DNA from 2 places in the Pseudoalteromonas sp. c7(2019) genome. Region 1 is predicted to be linked to the other one. Evidence: predicted binding sites of a transcription regulator. Region 1 holds the regulator's gene; the other holds the start of a gene.
What was found. Region 1 encodes FliA, which starts transcription of late flagellar genes. Its sites were predicted from a motif close to CTAAAGNTNNNNNNNNNNNNGCCGATA; they were not measured.
Positions count from the first base shown of each region.

Region 2: the regulator FliA is predicted to act here: its motif matches at 1,509-1,535, upstream of pomA (flagellar motor protein PomA).

Region 1 covers NZ_WTKS01000016.1:72,798-77,229, reverse strand. Annotated here, with positions in the region: gene flhF (flagellar biosynthesis protein FlhF) at 1-1,200, shown strand, start outside; gene GQR38_RS16510 (MinD/ParA family protein) at 1,193-2,053, shown strand; gene GQR38_RS16505 (RNA polymerase sigma factor FliA) at 2,080-2,790, shown strand; gene cheY (chemotaxis response regulator CheY) at 2,831-3,214, shown strand; gene GQR38_RS16495 (protein phosphatase CheZ) at 3,232-4,005, shown strand; gene GQR38_RS16490 (chemotaxis protein CheA) at 4,021-4,432, shown strand, end outside.
Region 2 covers NZ_WTKS01000004.1:1,628-6,059, reverse strand. Annotated here, with positions in the region: gene dxs (1-deoxy-D-xylulose-5-phosphate synthase) at 1-35, opposite strand, end outside; gene ispA ((2E,6E)-farnesyl diphosphate synthase) at 141-1,028, opposite strand; gene GQR38_RS05430 (exodeoxyribonuclease VII small subunit) at 1,031-1,273, opposite strand; gene pomA (flagellar motor protein PomA) at 1,595-2,362, shown strand; gene GQR38_RS05420 (flagellar motor protein MotB) at 2,365-3,285, shown strand; gene GQR38_RS05415 (hypothetical protein) at 3,437-3,925, shown strand; gene GQR38_RS05410 (DNA topoisomerase III) at 3,996-4,432, shown strand, end outside.

The DNA of each region.
Region 1 (4,432 bases):
CTACAGGCTTTATTAGAGCGCCAATCACCGCGTCCTCGCTCCCCTGAACTTGCATCAATGTTTTCACAATCAGGTATTGATACTACCGATAACTATCAAGAACCAGTTATGGAACAGCGTACTAAAAATATGTTTGCTCCTGAAAATGCAGCGCCAGTTCGTCCACAAACTCAAGCGGATAGCTTAGGTTTTGATGATTTAGACAGCGACTTTGATGATTTAGATAGTCCAGTAACTGCTCGCCAACAAACACCCAATAATGAAAGCGAAGAAATGACAACAATGCGTGAAGAAATGAACGCAATTCGTCAATTGCTTGAGCATCAAGTATCGGGCTTAATGCAGCAAGATATGGCGCGTCGCGATCCAACACGCGCTTGCATGGTTGACCGCTTAGTCGGTATGGGTATTGATAAAGAAGTCGCGCAACAAATGGCATGTTTTGTACCTGATGATGTATCTCGTAAGCAAGGTTGGAAAGCATTGTTAACGATGGTCGAAGATCAAATGCAAACAACCAATAATGAAATACTTCGCCAAGGTGGTGTATATGCGTTAGTGGGTCCAACAGGTGTTGGTAAAACAACAACAGTTGCTAAGCTTGCAGCTTTAGGCGCACAAAAATATGGCGCTGATAAAGTGGCCTTAATAACCACTGATACATACAGAATTGGTGCATATGAACAGCTTGCTACTTACGGCCGTATTATTGGTTGTGGTGTAAAGCAAGTTAAAGATGCTAATGAATTAGCTGAAGTTTTATATCATTTACGAAATAAACGTCTAGTATTAATTGATACAGCAGGTATGAGTCAGCGAGATTTACGTTTAACTGAGCAGTTAAACACGTTAATGCGTAACCAACGTGTGGATATTCGCAGTTACTTAGTACTAAGCGCGACGGCACAAATTAATGTATTACAAGAAACAGTACGCCACTTTAAAAAAGTACAGTTAAGTGGTTGTATTTTCACTAAGTTAGATGAATCATTAAGTTTGGGTGAGATAATTAGTATTGCGATTCAAAATCGCCTTCCAATAGGGTATCTTACTAACGGTCAACGAGTGCCAGAAGATATTCGTGTTGCAAATGCTGAAAAACTAGTGAAAAAGGCTGAGCAGTTATATTTAAAAAGAACAAAAGCACAACATTCAAGGCACCAAGCAGTGGCGCCAAGTACAGTAGGGATGTATGATTAACACAGTATTAGATCAAGCAAGCGGCCTGCGCAAAATGAGTCAAAACAATAACAACGGCGTAAAAGTTATCGCTGTAACCGGTGGTAAAGGTGGGGTAGGGAAAACAAATGTTTCTCTAAATACCGCTATTGCACTAGGGCAACAAGGTAATAGAGTATTAGTGCTGGATGCTGACTTAGGTTTAGCAAACTGTGATGTGATGCTTGGTTTACGTGTAGAGCGCAATTTATCACACGTTTTGTCAGGTGAATGTGAGCTTGACGAGATTTTAGTTGAAGGGCCTGCTGGTATTAAAATTGTACCCGCTACATCGGGCTCGCAAAGTATGGTTGAATTATCGCCATCTGAGCATGCCGGGCTAATTCGTGCATTTAGCGAATTGAATACCGAATTTGATATTTTAATTGTAGATACAGCCGCTGGTATTTCAGACATGGTGCTAAGCTTCTCACGAGCAGCACAAGATGTAATGGTTGTAGTGTGCGATGAACCAACATCAATAACCGATGCTTACGCACTTATTAAAGTATTAAGCCGCGAGCACGGTGTTTATAAGTTCAAAATTGTTGCCAATATGGTCCGCAGCATGCGTGAAGGCACTGAATTGTTTGCAAAACTATCTAAAGTTACCGATCGCTTTTTAGATGTTTCAATGGAGCTAGTAGCAACGGTTCCTTATGACGAAAATATGCGCAAAGCAACACGTCGCCAAAAGGTGATTGTTGAGCTCTTTCCAAGTTCGCCAGCCGCTCTCGCGTTTAAAGCGCTGGCGACAAAAGCAGTTAAATGGCCAATACCAAATCAACCATCTGGGCATTTAGAGTTTTTCATTGAGAAACTAGTAAACGGCTAATTATGACAACATTGGTGAATAGAGCTATGGGATATCAATCAACACAAAACTTAAATGTGATTGTTGAGAAACATGCATCACTTGTTAAAAAAGTGGCATGTCATCTAATTGCTCGATTACCACCTAGCGTTCAGCTTGATGATTTAATTCAATCAGGAATGATAGGTTTAATAGAAGCTTCAAAAAACTTTGATGCAACAAAAGGCGCAAGCTTTGAAACCTTCGCCGGTATTCGTATTCGCGGGGCTATGCTTGATGAAATGCGCCGTGGTGATTGGGCTCCTCGTTCAGTACACCGTAAAAGCCGACAAGTTGCAGAGGCAATTACTGGGCTCGAAAGCAGTCTGAATCGCGAACCAACAGATACAGAAGTTGCTGAAAAACTTGAAATTTCACTCAATGAGTACCATCATATTTTAAATGATGTTAATACTAGTAAAGTATTAGGCATAGAAGACCTTGGTGTAGATGAGGATGTTATTACTCCCGTAGGCCAAGATTTAGCGCTAGACAAACCTTTTAATAATGTTAAAAATGATCGGTTTAATGAGTCTTTGCTAAATGCAATAAAGTCATTACCAGAGCGTGATGCAATGGTACTTTCTTTATACTATAACGATGAAATGAATTTAAAAGAAATAGGACATATACTCGATGTAAGCGAATCGCGTGTAAGTCAGATACATGGTCAGGCGATGATTAAGCTTAAAGCTAAAATCAATGACTGGATAAACTAGTAGTAAGTAAACTAAGGTTAATACCTCACTGGGGGATGTTTTGGATAAAAACATGAAAATTCTTGTAGTTGATGATTTTTCAACGATGAGACGAATTATAAAAAACCTATTACGTGACTTAGGTTTCACTAACGTTCAAGAAGCTGATGACGGGTCTACAGCTTTGCCTATGTTACAAAATCAAGTGTTTGATTTTGTGGTTACAGATTGGAATATGCCGGGAATGCAAGGTATTGACCTTTTAAGAGCAATTCGTGCAGATGATAAGTTAAAACATATCCCTGTATTGATGGTAACGGCAGAAGCTAAAAAAGAACAAATAATAGCTGCAGCGCAAGCTGGCGTTAATGGTTATATTGTTAAGCCATTTACGGCTGGAACATTAAAAACTAAATTAGAAAAAGTATTTGAACGCTTAGGCTAATGATGGGGGAGAGGCTTATGTCAGCACCAGCTGCGCCTCAAATAACGTTAGAACAAGCTCGTCAACTCGTCATTTATTTAGAAAACGATGAGCAAGATAAAGCTAATCAGTTGATTTTAGAGACAGCTTCGCAAGAGCAGTCTAAATTATTTGCTGAAGTTGGGAAGTTGACTCGTCAACTGCACGAAGCACTTAAAAGCTTTGAGCTTGATACTCGCTTAACTAACATAACGACAGATGCGATTCCAGATGCTAAAAAGCGGCTTAATTATGTTATAGAAATGACAGAAAATGCGGCTAATAAAACAATGGATGCTGTTGAGGCTAGTTTACCTATAGCTCAGCAACTTGCAGATGAAATATCTCATATCAAACCGACATGGGATCGTTTAATGAGCCGGGAGATTGAGCTTGGTGAGTTTAAACAACTTTGCCATAGTATCGATAAGTTTATGAATAACTCTCATCATAAAACGGATGAGCTTCAAAGCTTAATGACAAATGTACTAATGGCTCAAGACTATCAAGACTTAACAGGTCAAGTTATTCGCCGTGTTATAGAACTTGTTAGAGAAGTAGAAGAAAGCTTACTTCATCTTTTAACAGCGTTTGCTGAACAAGATGACAGTGACAACACAGCGAATAAAGTAGAACAACAAAAAATAAAAGAACCAGTTGCCACACAAACTTTAGCAGGTCCTGAAGGCCCTATTATTGATAAAGAATCGCGTAATGATGTTGTATCTGATCAAGATGAAGTCGATGATCTTTTATCAAGTTTGGGCTTCTAAGAGGAGAGTAACTGCATGTTTGAAGTCGATGAAGATATTTTACAAGACTTTCTTGTAGAGGCAGGAGAAATCCTAGAGCTTTTATCTGAACAGTTAGTTGAACTGGAAAATAATCCAGAAGATACCGAGTTACTAAATGCCATATTTAGAGGCTTTCACACTGTAAAAGGTGGTGCAGGCTTTTTAGCTATGACAGAACTTGTTGATGCTTGCCACGGCGCTGAAAACGTATTTGATTTACTACGTCAAGGCGTGCGAACGGTCAATTCAGAGTTAATGGATGTTATTTTACAAGCGCTCGACACCATTAATGAAATGTTCGCGACTATCCAAAATAGGGATAAGCCAGAACCAGCAGATCCTGAGTTACTTCAAACCCTCCACATTTTGGGCCTACCTCCAACAGAAGCCGAGCTTAACGGAGTCG
Region 2 (4,432 bases), on a different contig from region 1:
TTAAGTAATGGATACTTGCTACTATCAAGTGTCATGGTTTTATATATATCCTTCGCTAACATTAATTAATTCAAAGCTTTTACGAATAATTAATGTTGAGTAATAATGTCAGTGCTAATTGCAATACGTATGAGCAAAAATTAGTGGTCACGCTCAATTAGATAATTTGCTAGCGACGCAAGAAGTGTTGTGTCAGCATCTATATTTGCTAACGCTTCATGGGCTTGTTGTATTAAATTCTGCGCCTTTTCTTTAGCGCCTAGCATACCTAATAACGCCGGATATGTCGCTTTATTCGCGGCAATATCGGAGCCTTGTGGCTTTCCTAAAATAACTGTATCGCCTTCAACATCTAAAATGTCGTCGTGTACTTGAAATGCTAGCCCTATAGCATACCCAAAAACACTTAAATTTTCTAAGGTTTGTTGATCAGCCTTTTCACTGCACAGTGCACCAAGTGTAATTGCGCAATTAATTAGAGCCCCGGTTTTTAGCTTATGTATTCGCTCAAGCTCTTGTACGGTAATTACTTTATCTGTTGCTGCTATGTCAAGACCTTGTCCGCCAACCATACCCTGAAGGCCTGATGCGTGGGCAAGTGTAGCAATCATTTTTACTTGTGTTTGTGATGAGCATTCAAATTTGTGATTCGCAATAAGCTCAAAAGCAAGAGTTTGAAGAGCATCACCGGCTAAAATTGCATTTGCCTCGCCAAACTCTATATGACAAGTAGGGCGTCCGCGGCGTAAGTCGTCATCGTCCATTGCTGGTAAGTCATCATGGACTAACGAATAGCTATGAATACACTCAATTGCAGCAGCAAGTACGTTTAAGTCTTGATGGTTTGCGCCGAGCATTTTACCTGTGGCATAAACTAAAAATGGACGTAATCTTTTACCGCCATTAAATAATCCATACTGGGTGGCGTTCTTTACCGTTTCTTCTGTATCGAGAGGCTGGTTAAAATGCTGTTGTAAGGTCGCTACTACATCTTTTTGAGCACGTTCAATATGATTTTTTATGCTCACAGCTATTCCATATCATTATCAAAGTTTGTAAGTACTGACTTTTCGCCATTCCCCATCAAAATTGATACTTTTTGTTCTGCTTGCTGTAATTTCCCTGATGAAGCACTTGCTAATGCAATTCCACGCTCAAATTGCTTTAACGATTGCTCAAGCGATAAGTCACCTTGTTCCATGTCACTAACGATTGTAGATAATTCTTCTAGTGCTTGTTCGAAACTTAAGTTTTCAGGTTTTTTAGTCGCCATCTTTATTTCAGCTTACATAATAAATTTAGGGGTCAATTTTAGGGGGAATGCTAAACTAGGTCAAAGGATGATATTGGTTTTTTACCTTTATAACGTTAAATTATATTTCAAGTGCATTAATAAAACCTTAATAGCGGTCTGTTGGTTTAATAAATCAATTGATAATTAGGTAGCCCTTATAACTTGATCTAAGATAGTGCTAAAGGCTGCTTTTTATGTTTATTTATAAAAATGGCTTAAGCAATTCAATATGTTGCCGATAAGCAGTTAATAATAAAAGTTTATGATAAGGCCATTAAGCATGAAACTTCTGGAGGAAATGTGGATTTAGCAACCATAATCGGGATCCTAGGCGCAATTGGCTTAATTGTCATGTCTATGTTTATGAGTAGTAGCGGTGAAATGGCTATGTTTTACAATACCCCGTCTGTGGTTATTGTATTTGGTGGTTCACTCTTTATTGTTTTATCAAACTTCACCATGTCGCAATTTTTGGGGATAGGTAAAGTTGTTGCCAAAGCGTTTATGTTTAAAATCGAAACGCCAGAAATACTTATCGAAAAAGCAGTAGAACTTGCGGATTCAGCTCGTAAAGGCGGTTTTTTAGCACTCGAAGAAGCTGAAATTCCAAACCCCTTTATGCGCAAAGGCGTCGATATGCTCGTTGATGGCCACGACGCAGATGTAGTTCGCGCTACACTTCAAAAAGATATTTCTCTAACCACGACTCGCCATGAATTGGGCGCGGGTTTATTTAAGTCGTTAGCTGATATAGGGCCTGCAATGGGTATGATTGGTACTCTAATTGGTTTGGTTGCAATGTTGTCTAACATGGATGACCCAAAGGCAATTGGTCCGGCAATGGCAGTAGCACTATTAACAACTTTATATGGCGCGTTTTTAGCCAATGTTGTGGCAATTCCTATTCAGGTAAAACTTGAACTGCGTAAAGACGAGGAAGCGATGAATCAGCGTTTAATTTTGGATGCTATTTTAGGCATACAAGATGGTCAGAATCCAAAAGTAATCGAAGGTATTTTGAAAAATTACTTAGCTGAATCTAAACGCAAAGTAGATACCGAGGAGTAACTATGTCTGATCAAGAGTGCAAATGTCCACCACCAGGTCTACCTGCATGGATGGGAACGTTTGCCGATTTAATGTCACTGTTAATGTGCTTTTTTGTACTCTTGCTCGCGTTTTCAGAAATGGATGTACTTAAGTTTAAACAAATTGCGGGCTCTATGAAGTTTGCTTTTGGCGTGCAGAATAAAATTGAAGTAAAAGACATCCCTAAAGGGACCTCTGTTATTGCCATGGAGTTTACCCCAGGCAAACCAGAGCCAACCCCAATAGAAACCATTCAGCAGCAAACAGTCGAAATGACTCAACAAATGTTAGAGTTTCAGGCTGGCGATGAAAGCTCAGCAGGCGGCAGGCAAGAACAGCGCGGGGATAAACGCGGTGGCGAATCTCGTAGTACCTCACAAGAAGAATCTTCTGAGCAAGCAACTTCAGCAGCCGATCAGGAGCAAACTAACGAGCTTGTTAAAAAGATAGCGCAGCAGCTTGAAAAGCAAATAATCGATGGCGCAATTGAGCTTGAGTCTTTAGGGCAGCAAATAATTATTCGCATTAGAGAGAATGGTTCATTTCCTTCAGGTAGTGCATTTTTACAACCTAAGTTTAAACCTATAATTCAAGATATCGGTGTGCTGTTAAAAGATGTACCCGGTGAAATAACAGTATCTGGCCATACAGATGATTTTCAGGTATCAAATGAGTTATATATTAATAATTGGGACCTATCATCAAAGCGTGCTGTAGCCGTTGCAAGTGAACTGCAAAAAGTCCAAGGATTTGATAAAACCCGAATGATGGTGGTTGGTCGAGCTGAAACACGACCACTTGTACCGAATGACACCGATGAAGATCGCCGCAGGAATCGCCGAGTAGAAATATCTATATTACAAGGTAAAGCAAAAGAGTCAGCTCCTATAGATGTAAGATAACTTTTATTGGCAAACACACTTATTTATCATAAAGTATGCTTTCTTTAACAAATGTAACGGAATAGTTTATGAAAAAGGTCGATAAGTTTAGTCATATGCCAGGAAATGGCGGTGGTAATGACGATGATGAAAAAAAACTTGATTAACTCTAATGCCTGAATGGTTTTTAAAGACTATATTGATATTAGATACTAGTTGGGTGTTTATTTTAAGCCCTGCTATTTTCATCTTTTATTTTAGAAAAGATTATTTGGCCCTGCGTTTCGCTTTAATTACAGCCGCTTTTTTTTTATATGGAACCATTATTCATCCTTACTTGAAAGAGTTTGATAATGGGATTTATGTTTATCGATACCTTGTTTGGGCCCTTAATGATATTGCTTGGATGGCACTCATCGCATATCTGGGTTTAAAAGATAAGGTTTATTTATGGCAATGCGTATTAGGTCAATTGGTTGTTATTATGGCACCAATTTTACAGCTATTTAGATTAGTCGACCGCCATTTATGGGATCTTTCTTATAGTACATACATTTATAAAACCTTATTGCCATTTATTAATATAGGCACCGTTGTTGTTTGTTATCTTCCGCTTATTTATATTTTAACAAAAGACAAAAAAAGCCCAGCTAGCCAATAGTTACAAAAAGTTCCCTCCTTTAAAATAGCTGTGCTAGACTACTGTTTATATAAACAGTGATGAGCAGGCTATGAAACTCTACATTGCAGAAAAACCTTCACTTGGACGCGCTATTGCTGATGCGTTACCAAAACCACATAAAAAATATGATGGTTATATAGAAGTCGCTAATGGCGATTGTGTATCGTGGTGTATTGGACATTTGCTAGAACAAGCAGAACCCGATGATTACGATGAGCGCTTTAAAAAGTGGCAGTTTGAACACTTACCTATAATACCTGAACAGTGGAAGTTAAAAGCCAAAACCAAAACTCGCAAACAGCTCACTGTTTTAAAAAAATTAATTAAACAAGCCTCGCAACTTATTCACGCTGGCGATCCAGACCGTGAAGGCCAGCTACTAGTCGATCAAGTAATTGAAGAAGCTAAAATAAGTCAGGCTAAAAAGCAGAGTACGCAACGTTTACTCATTAGTGATTTAAACTTATCGGCGGTAAAAAAATCACT